Regions from separate parts of the Peribacillus sp. RS7 genome, predicted to be linked through region 1. Evidence: riboswitches for the same ligand, from Rfam matches in the RefSeq annotation. Region 1 holds a riboswitch; the other holds the start of a gene.
What was found. Region 1 has a riboswitch for S-adenosylmethionine ahead of mmuP (S-methylmethionine permease). Riboswitches for the same ligand answer to the same signal wherever they lie in the genome.
Positions count from the first base shown of each region.

Region 2: linked by a shared signal. The riboswitch ahead of ACDZ29_RS07660 (5-methyltetrahydropteroyltriglutamate--homocysteine S-methyltransferase) and the one ahead of mmuP (S-methylmethionine permease) in region 1 are both predicted to bind S-adenosylmethionine.

Region 1 is NZ_CP168135.1:5,125,815-5,130,516, forward strand. It holds gene mmuP (S-methylmethionine permease) at 1-962, opposite strand, end outside; SAM riboswitch class I at 1,045-1,147, opposite strand; gene ACDZ29_RS25370 (flavin reductase family protein) at 1,376-1,984, opposite strand; gene ACDZ29_RS25375 (alpha/beta hydrolase) at 2,005-2,613, opposite strand; gene ACDZ29_RS25380 (ring-cleaving dioxygenase) at 2,613-3,560, opposite strand; gene ACDZ29_RS25385 (ring-cleaving dioxygenase) at 3,585-4,562, opposite strand.
Region 2 is NZ_CP168135.1:1,474,747-1,479,448, forward strand. It holds gene ACDZ29_RS07645 (MIP/aquaporin family protein) at 1-7, opposite strand, end outside; gene ACDZ29_RS07650 (glycerol-3-phosphate responsive antiterminator) at 243-785, opposite strand; gene ACDZ29_RS07655 (hypothetical protein) at 946-1,383, opposite strand; SAM riboswitch class I at 1,568-1,669, shown strand; gene ACDZ29_RS07660 (5-methyltetrahydropteroyltriglutamate--homocysteine S-methyltransferase) at 1,753-2,856, shown strand; gene ACDZ29_RS07665 (helix-turn-helix transcriptional regulator) at 2,908-3,210, shown strand; gene ACDZ29_RS07670 (MFS transporter) at 3,366-4,541, shown strand; gene ACDZ29_RS07675 (hypothetical protein) at 4,643-4,702, opposite strand, start outside.

The DNA of each region.
Region 1 (4,702 bases):
GTTTTCTTATCTGCAAGGGACCAAAGCATTCTGGAAGAGGCATATAGACCTGAGTTTGCAGCAGACAAAATGGCAGTTAAAATAACAAAGTTCATGATATCCGCTGCATATGGCACTCCAATTCGTTCAAGAACTGCAACAAAGGGGCTCTCTAATACGCTTGCATCCGAAACAGGCAATAATGCGGATAATACAACGATGGTTCCTACAAAAAAGATGATCAATCTCCATAATGTCATGCGGATTGCCTTTGGTATCGTTTTTTCTGGATTCACAGTTTCTCCAGCTGCAATTCCGATTAATTCAGTTCCAGAAAATGCGAAATTCACCGCAAGCATCGTCATTATAATGGCAAAAGCACCATTCGGAAATAAACCTGCACTTGTAAAATTGGAAAATAGCGGTGCTGATTGTGAGTTAGTCATTGGAATAAAACCTACCATTGTCGCTGCTCCCAAAATAATAAATATCACAATCGCAATTACCTTTATAGACGCAAACCAAAATTCGGATTCAGCGAAAAACTTAACGGTCCAAGCATTTAATGCCAAAACCAATATGGCAAATAGAGCACTCCATATCCAGACATTGATTGATGGAAACCATCGCTGCATCAACAATCCTGCAGCCGTGAATTCCGAACCTAGTGCAACAGTCCAGGTTAGCCAATATAACCAGGCTACTGTAAACCCTGTCCCTGGTCCGATGTATTTGGCTGCGTAGCTATGAAACGCACCTGTCTCGGGCATATGTACTGCCAGTTCACCTAGACATAGCATGACTAGATAAACCACTAATGCTCCAATCAGATACGAAAGGATGGTGCCAAACGGGCCAGCCTGCTGAATCGTATAACCCGAACTTAAGAACAAACCTGTTCCAATCACCCCGCCAAGCGATAGCATGATTAAATGCCGTGTTTTCATTTCCCTTTGAAATTCCTGTTTCCTTTTGTTCTCCATTCATACTCTCCTTTATCCTGCATCCAGAAAAAACGAAAACGCACTCTAAAAAGAGTGCGCTACTGACAAATAAAAACGTACGGTCTTATCTATCAAGGTTTCACCCCCTGGAATTAGCACAGTGTCTTAGCAGACCTGTTGCTGAGGTTTCATAGGGCCAGTCCCTCCACCTCTCTGGATAAGAAATTAATTTTTTATAACTTTATCAATCTATGAAAAAATTGTCAAGTTTTGTTTTGGAATATATAGAATTCCCTTTACATTCAGACGATTTTGTCACCTCCGGCATGATTGCTTGTTTTGGTACAGTCGCTCACCGTATTAGAATTGCAGATAATTCTAACCGGGAATAATTTTGGTATAAAAAAATGACGACATCTTAAAAGATGACGCCATTTTTTCTTTCTTATCACTTAAGGTCGTTCCATTTCAAATAATTCCCCTAGTTTTGTATAAGTATGACCCGCTAATCTTGCTACAGGTTTAAGCCCATTCTGGTCAATTCGGCCATTATGGTAAATATCTTGCTCTATATGATAGCAGACTATTTTCCCTATCAATAAATCACAACCAGGTTTATCTAGGGAACCTCCCAATGGAATCGCATGCTCTAATGTACATTCAAAGCGTACCTTCGCTTCTTGCAATCCTGGTACGGATACCTTATCACTAACAGCCGTCGTGAAATTGGTCAGGCCCAATTCACTTTCATCCGATGGGAGTTCCTTGGCCGTTCGATTTGCATCAGCAACATTGTTTTCATCAGTGATATGAACAACGAATTCCCCTGATTGAATTGCATTTCGGGCAGTGTCCTTTGAAACTCCTTCTTTCCGTTGAACAGAAATGGAAATCATCGGAGGATTTGAACTGACTATGTTAAAAAAGCTGAACGGCGCTATATTGATGGTACCGGTTTCGGATTGTGTCGTAACCAGAGCTATGGGTCTCGGTATAATGCTTCCAGTCAAAAACTTATAATTTTCCCGTTCAGTCAGACTTTCAGGATTTACTGAAATCATCTTCATTCCCTCTTTCATTCTTATATAAAGTTCTTATGAAACCATGAACCTGCTGCCTCGACCTCTGAACGTGTTAACTGATGACCGTAATTTTCCCAGTGAACTTCCACCGAAGCACCAGCTTGCAATAAAAGTTGATTAAGTTCATCCGTTTCTTCTGCCGGGCAAATCGGATCGTTTTTACCTGCAGCAATAAATACAGGTATTTCTGAGAGTGACGGCATAGCAATCCCGCGTCTAGGCACCATTGGATGATGAAGAATCGCTCCTTGTAGTGCCCCTTCGAAATGGAACATCAAACTTGCCGCTATATTTGCACCATTAGAATAACCTAATGCTACCACTCTGTCACGGTCGAAGTCATATTGTCCGGACGCTAGTTCCAAGAAGTCATTAAGCTCATTCGTACGGAAAATCAAATCTTCTTCATCAAAAACCCCTTCAGCTAACCGGCGGAAAAAACGAGGCATTCCATTTTCAAGTACATTTCCCCGTACGCTCAATACGGATGAACCCGGTGAAACCATTTCCGATAATGGCAAGAGATCTGTTTCCGTTCCTCCAGTACCATGTAAAAGCAAAAGTAACGGAGCTTCTGGATTACTTCCTTTTTGAAAAATATGCTTCATCATTTATCCTCCTCTAGTACTCTCGGCACTGCCGGCAGTAACGTTTTCTCCATGATTCCCCTTTTTTCTTCCAGCCATGGCGGCAGCATCAATTTACTACCCATCGTTTCCTTCGTCTCATCATGAGCAAAGCCAGGTGGATCTGTGGCAACTTCAAAGAGTATGCCTCCATCTTCCCGGAAATAAATGGCATCGAAGTATTGACGGTCTGTAAATGGGGTCACGCCATAGCCATTGTTACCGATATGTTCTCTCCATTCTTTATGATCTTCATTATCGCTTGCACGCCATGCCAGATGATGAACAGTTCCTACTCCGATTTTCCCATTTGGCAAAACGGTTTTTTTAACATCTATTAAATTTCCGATGTCCGATGTGGATTTGAAGCGGATGAAATCGTCCTCTTCCCCGATCTTTTGCAGGCCCATCACTTCCTCTAATAGTTCCATCGTTTTGATCGGTTTTGACGTAAATAATACAGCACCGCCGAATCCCTTGACCGCCTTATCAGCTGGTACACCGCCGAATGACCACTCGCTATTTTTACCTTCTTTACGCTCAACCAGTTCAAGTTGTAAACCATGTGGGTCTTGGAATTTCAGATATTCCTCACCGAAACGTGATGACTTTTCAAAGTCTATATTAAATTTACCCAAACGCATTTCCCAGAAGCCCATTGAACCTTCCGGAATGGCATATGTCGTAATCCCCACTTGTCCAGAGCCAATTGTCCCTCGGTATGCCCCAGGCCAAGGAAAGAAAGTGATGATAGTACCCGGTGAACCTGATTCATCTCCGAAATATAAGTGATAGGTGCCTGGATCATCAAAATTAACGGTTTTCTTCACCATACGCATTCCTAATACTCCAGCATAAAAATCCACATTCTCTTGAGGATTGCCTACAATTGCGGTTATATGATGTATTCCTGCATTTTGCTTTCGCATGCCGATTACTTCCTTTCCCTTTGATTAATTTGTTGATTTAGTATTCAGGGGTTTTAAATTCGATTCAATATCTTTTCTTTTCGATTCTAAAAATGGTGGCAGTGCGAGGTTCTCACCTAGGTGCTCCTCTGCTTCATCCACTGCAAAACCAGGTCCATCAGTCGCTAGTTCAAATAATATGCCATTCGGCTCCCTAAAATAGAGTGAACGAAAATAAAAGCGGTCCACATATCCCGAGTTCACGAATTTCGATTCACTAATTTTTTCTATCCATTTTCTCAGTTCTACTTCATTATCCACCCGGAAGGCAACATGGTGTACTCCGCCTCTCCCCAATCGTTCTCGGGGAATGTCATTCCTTTCTTCGACATGGACTTCCGCTCCTGTTCCTCCCTCACCTGTCTCGTAAACGACAATCGGATTTTGCCCCCTAATTGAGGATGGGTATGTGCCTGATTTCCTGAACCCCAATACTTCGGTAAGAACGCTTTGCGTTTGTTCAATATTGGGTACAGTAAGTTTAACTGGTCCTAATCCTAGTATGGAAAACTCTTGCGGAACCGGGCTTCCATCCCATGGTAACCCTCCTTGAACGCCTTTATTATCCTGATCGGAAACAAGAAGAAGCCTTTGCCCTTCAGGATCTTTAAAAGAAAGAACCTTCCTTTGAAAACGGGTTGATATTTCATCATGATCAACCTTGGATTCCACAAACCGTTTTTTCCAATAATCGAGTGCTTCATCATCCCTCACCCGTAAAGAAATTTCTGAAATACTATTGTTTCCTTCATGAGTGCGGGCAGCATTGGGAATTTCAAAAAACGTCAGTTCCGTTCCCGGTGAACCAATTTGGTCTCCATAAAATAAGTGATACACACGAATATCATCTTGATTCACAGTTTTTTTGATTAATCGCATCCCTAATACTTTCGTGTAGAATTCAAAGTTGTTTCCCGCTCTAGCTGTAATCGCCGAAACATGATGTAATCCTTTTAATTCCATCCGTACCACTCCTATCTTTATAAATCTCCCCTTAAGGAGATGAATTATCCGCCAATAATATCTCGAATTCGAGGTATCTAATCTGTTATACACAACACTTTTAATAAAAATATCTTGAATTAAAGATAAACGACATTTAT
Region 2 (4,702 bases), 1.9 Mb from region 1:
GAGTCATGAATAAAACCCCTCCCCTGATAATTTAAAAACCTTGCAAACAAATAAAAGGAGATTCACAGCAGAACTATCCTCATAAAAAAATTATGAATAGATCTGTTGTGAATCTCCTAGTCTCCGTCACATATATTAACTTGTAATGTAAAATATACTAGGTTGTGAAAACGCTGTCAATTATTTTGTGAAAAATTAATCTATTTTTCTGTAATTTTTTTCAAATTCCTCGTTCTATCCTATTAGACGATATCCCATAATTCAGTTTTGGAAGTGGTGATTGCCGACGCTCCAGCATCAAGGGCGTTCAGTACTTCATCAGAAGTACGGATGAGACCGCCTGCAAAAATGGGTGTTTGTAGTCGTTCCTTCACTTCTTTTATCATCCACGGCATAGCCCCCGGCAAAACTTCGATATAATCCGGCTTGGTTTTCTGCACCAGCTTATAACTTTTCTCCAACGCATGTGAATCTATTAAAAAGATTCGCTGGATGGCAATGACCCCCTTTTGCTTCGCTTTCAAAATAACGTTTGATTTAGTCGAAATCAACCCATATGGATTATACTCCTGACAAATGAATTCTGTCGCATATTCATCACTTCTTATGCCATGGATCAAATCGACATGATAAATCATTTTCTTATTATGCTGCTTTGCCATCATACTTACATTTTTCAATTGTGATATATGCAAATCAAGAAACACGCCTATTTCATAGGAACTTTCTAAGAATCTTTCGAAATCCTTCATGCTTGCCGAAGCAGGCAAAATCTTCTGGTTCATTATTTTCCCCCTTATCTCTGGAAAAACTAAAACTTTTAGTAATTCAGTATATTTTAAAGAGCTTGGTTTTTCAAACACATTTTAATGAATCGCCACCCTATCCATCCTTACACTAACATACCTGGCATCCCCTTTATATATTGCGGCTAAAAACGATCCATCATAAAGAAAGTTTCATTTTCAATGCACCATCGACAAGTTCAAATGATTTAATTGTGCCGACCGGGATTTTTCTAACGATGTTCCAAGCACTAACATTCATTTTGATCATTCTATTTTCAAATTCAAAAAATGGCGGTCTGTTAAATATCCTTTGGTTGATGAAACTCCTGTCAATCGGTTCCATTTCCACTAATTCAAATGAGATCGTTCTTTTTTCCACGTGAACCGGTTTTAATGTAATCCTGAAAGCTACGTTTTTCTTAAACATCATTTTTTTCACTTCCGTCGTTCCGGAAAGCACTATATGCTTTGGCGTAATCTCGACTTTAATATCCTGATCAGATGATTTCATCTTTATGATACTCTCTATCATAGCTGCAGTTACCGTTATCGGTATGCCATTTCCAAATATATTGGATGGATCGAATGCATTCATCCTGGTATTCCCCTCCAACTTTCAATATCACAGTTCATAAGGAACGTCGGTTATAACATATGCCGGGTTCACGGATGCAGTTAACATTTCCCGAGTTAATAATCGATATATTCTAAATCTTCCACCTTCAACCCTTGACCTTTGTAAAAACTACCTGTATAGTCATAATTAATTTAATAGACAACTCTTATCCAGAGAGGTGGAGGGACTGGCCCTTTGATGCCTCAGCAACAGACTAATCATGTACTGTGCTAATTCCAGAAGTGTAAAAACTTGAAGATAAGAAGAGTAAATAGCTATGCTGCCAACACCTCTTCTTATTTTTAAGAAGAGGTTTTTTATTTTATAAAAGGAAAGAAGGAATGCAACATGTCAATCACATTAACGAAAGCGCCTTTTAGGGCGGACCACGTCGGGAGTTTATTAAGACCGGAACGTTTACATATTGCCAGAAAGCAATTTAAGGATGGCACAATTTCAGCGGAACGACTTCGTGAAGTTGAAACCGAAGAAATCAATCGGATTGTCGATAAACAGATTGAAGTTGGATTAGAGGCTGTGACGGATGGTGAGTTCAGACGGACCTGGTGGCACTTTGACTTCCTCGAACATTTAAATGGAATCGAGGGATATGTTACTGAAAAAGGACTAACTTTCGATGGTGTGGAAACAGAGAGATATAACGTTCGCAATACCGGAAAGGTTTCATTCAATCCTGAACATCCCTTCATTCGTGATTTTATTGAATTGAACAAAATTGTGGACGGACGTGCCGTTGCCAAACAAACCATTCCCAGTCCCAATCAATTATTTGCTGTAGGTGTTCAAAATGAAGACGTCTACCCTGATATCGAAGACTATGCAAATGATATCGTCAAAGCGTATCAGCATGCTTTGAAAGCTTTTTATGATGCAGGAGTGCGTTATCTTCAATTGGATGATGTATATATTGCCAGGCTTTCAGCTCCGGATTTCCAGTTCAAAGAGGGAAAATATACGAGGGAACAATTAATTGATTTAGCACTGCGTGTAATTAATGGCGCATTGGAAGGCAAACCAGAAGACCTGGTAGTCACCACCCACCTTTGTCGTGGAAACTACCAGTCGACATGGGCATTTGAAGGAAGCTATGCCCGTATTGCCCCAACATTATTGGCAAAAGAAAAAGTGGATGGATTCTTCTTGGAATATGACGATGATCGCTCAGGGGATTTCAAACCATTGGAATACATTCCAAATGGCGGGGCGCGTGTCGTTCTAGGGGTCGTCACTTCAAAAAATGGAGAAATCGAAGACAAGGAAGCTGTTAAGGCACGCATTAAAGAAGCCTCGCGCTTCGTTCCTTTCGAACAATTATGCTTAAGCCCGCAATGCGGCTTCGCTTCCACCCATCACGGCAACAAGGTAACGGAAGAACAGCAGTGGGAAAAGTTGAAGTTCGTCGTTGATGTAGCAAAAGAAGTATGGGAATGATTTTTTTATTAATCATTTGACATATCGATAATTCTCGATATAATGAAATGTATGAAAACAATCGAGATATTTAAAGCATTATCCAATGAATCCAGGTTGCAAATCTTACAATGGCTCAAGGCGCCTGAACTCCACTTCACCCCTCATGAGGGAATAGATATGAAGGAAACCGGCGTTTGTGTAAGTCAGATTACAGAAAAATTAAACATGACCCAATCCACGGCCTCTCAATACCTCTCGATGCTTCTTAGAGCAGGATTGATCAAGACGGAGCGGATAGGAAAGTTTACGTATTACAAACGAGATGAAGATGCAATCTCAAAAATTACTGATTTCTTGAAAGAAGAAGTATGAAAATGAACCTGATCCCTGCCTTAGTGGGTTAGGTTTTATTTTCCTTTTAACAATTCGACATTTCACGATATGTTTATTTTTTTATTCATACATATTAACATATTCCGATATGTCTTTGCATATAACCATAAATCATTAATGAGGAGTGAATCTATTTGCTTAATACATGGAAAATTTACATGTTGGCGATTATCAGTTTTTTAGTAGGAACATCCGAATTCATCATATCCGGGATTTTAGATAAGATTGCGGATTCTCTTGGAGTGACCCTTGCTGCCGTAGGACAGCTCATTACAATTTTCTCCCTTGTCTACGCAATCGGTACCCCCATTCTTATGGCTTTGACAGCAAGTTTAGATAGACGAAAATTAATGTTGTACTCACTTGGACTATTCGTAGTCGCCAATCTCCTTGCCTTCCTATTACCAGGCTTTGGACCGTTTCTATTTGCCCGCATAATCATGGCTCTAGGTGCAGGATTAGTTGTTGTCACCGCTTTGAATATTGCTGCTAAGCTTGCTCCGCCAGACAAACAAGCTAGTTCTATCGCGACAGTGGTCATGGGGTTTACAGCTTCCCTTATCATTGGGGTACCTCTTGGAAGAATCATGACGGATGCATTCGGATGGAAATCTGTCTTTGGCGGAATCGCCCTATTCGGCCTGATTGCCATGATCGTTTTATTCTTTACCATTCCGCCTACCAAAGGGGATAAACCGGTACCTCTTCTCCAACAGCTGGCGCTTCTAAAAAAAAGGAAAGTTGCCCTTGGATTATCGATAACCTTCTTCTGGCTAGGCGGATACTCGATTGCTTATACCTACCTATCTCCCTACCTGCTAACTGTATCAGGGGTAAGTGACGCACTACTTAGCACAGCTTTGCTTATATTCGGAATCGCCAGCCTGATTGGATCAAAGTTTGGCGGATATAGTACGGATCGATGGGGTGTATCATTTACACTAATCGGCGGTATGGCGCTGCATATTGTGATGATCATCATGTTGTCCATCGTTACAAATTCATTGATTGGCGTTTTGACAATCCTTACATTATGGTCGTTCGCGGCATGGTCATCAGGGCCGACACAGCAATATCATTTAGCCACCCTTGAGCCTGAATCATCAGGAGTCATGCTCGGTCTCAATCAGTCGATGATGCAATTGGCCATGGCTGCCGGTGCTGGGATTGGCGGTGTTGCTGTAGAACATGTATCCCTTGCTTCCATAACCTGGATCGGTGCAACGGGGGTTGCCATTGCCATGGTCATTGTTCTGGTCCTTTCAAGTTCATCGTCAAGCAGTAAAATAGCACAGTCCATAAAATCCTAGACCGTTATATAAACATTCATCATAAGGCTAGATTTTAGCCTTATGATAAATCCTAAAGCTGAAAGCAACAAAAAAAGAACGCCCACCAGCACGTCCCCTTTTTACTTGCAGCTATCTTCATCATCCATTTTCTTCACAAATATATCATCCGTCACCCTATC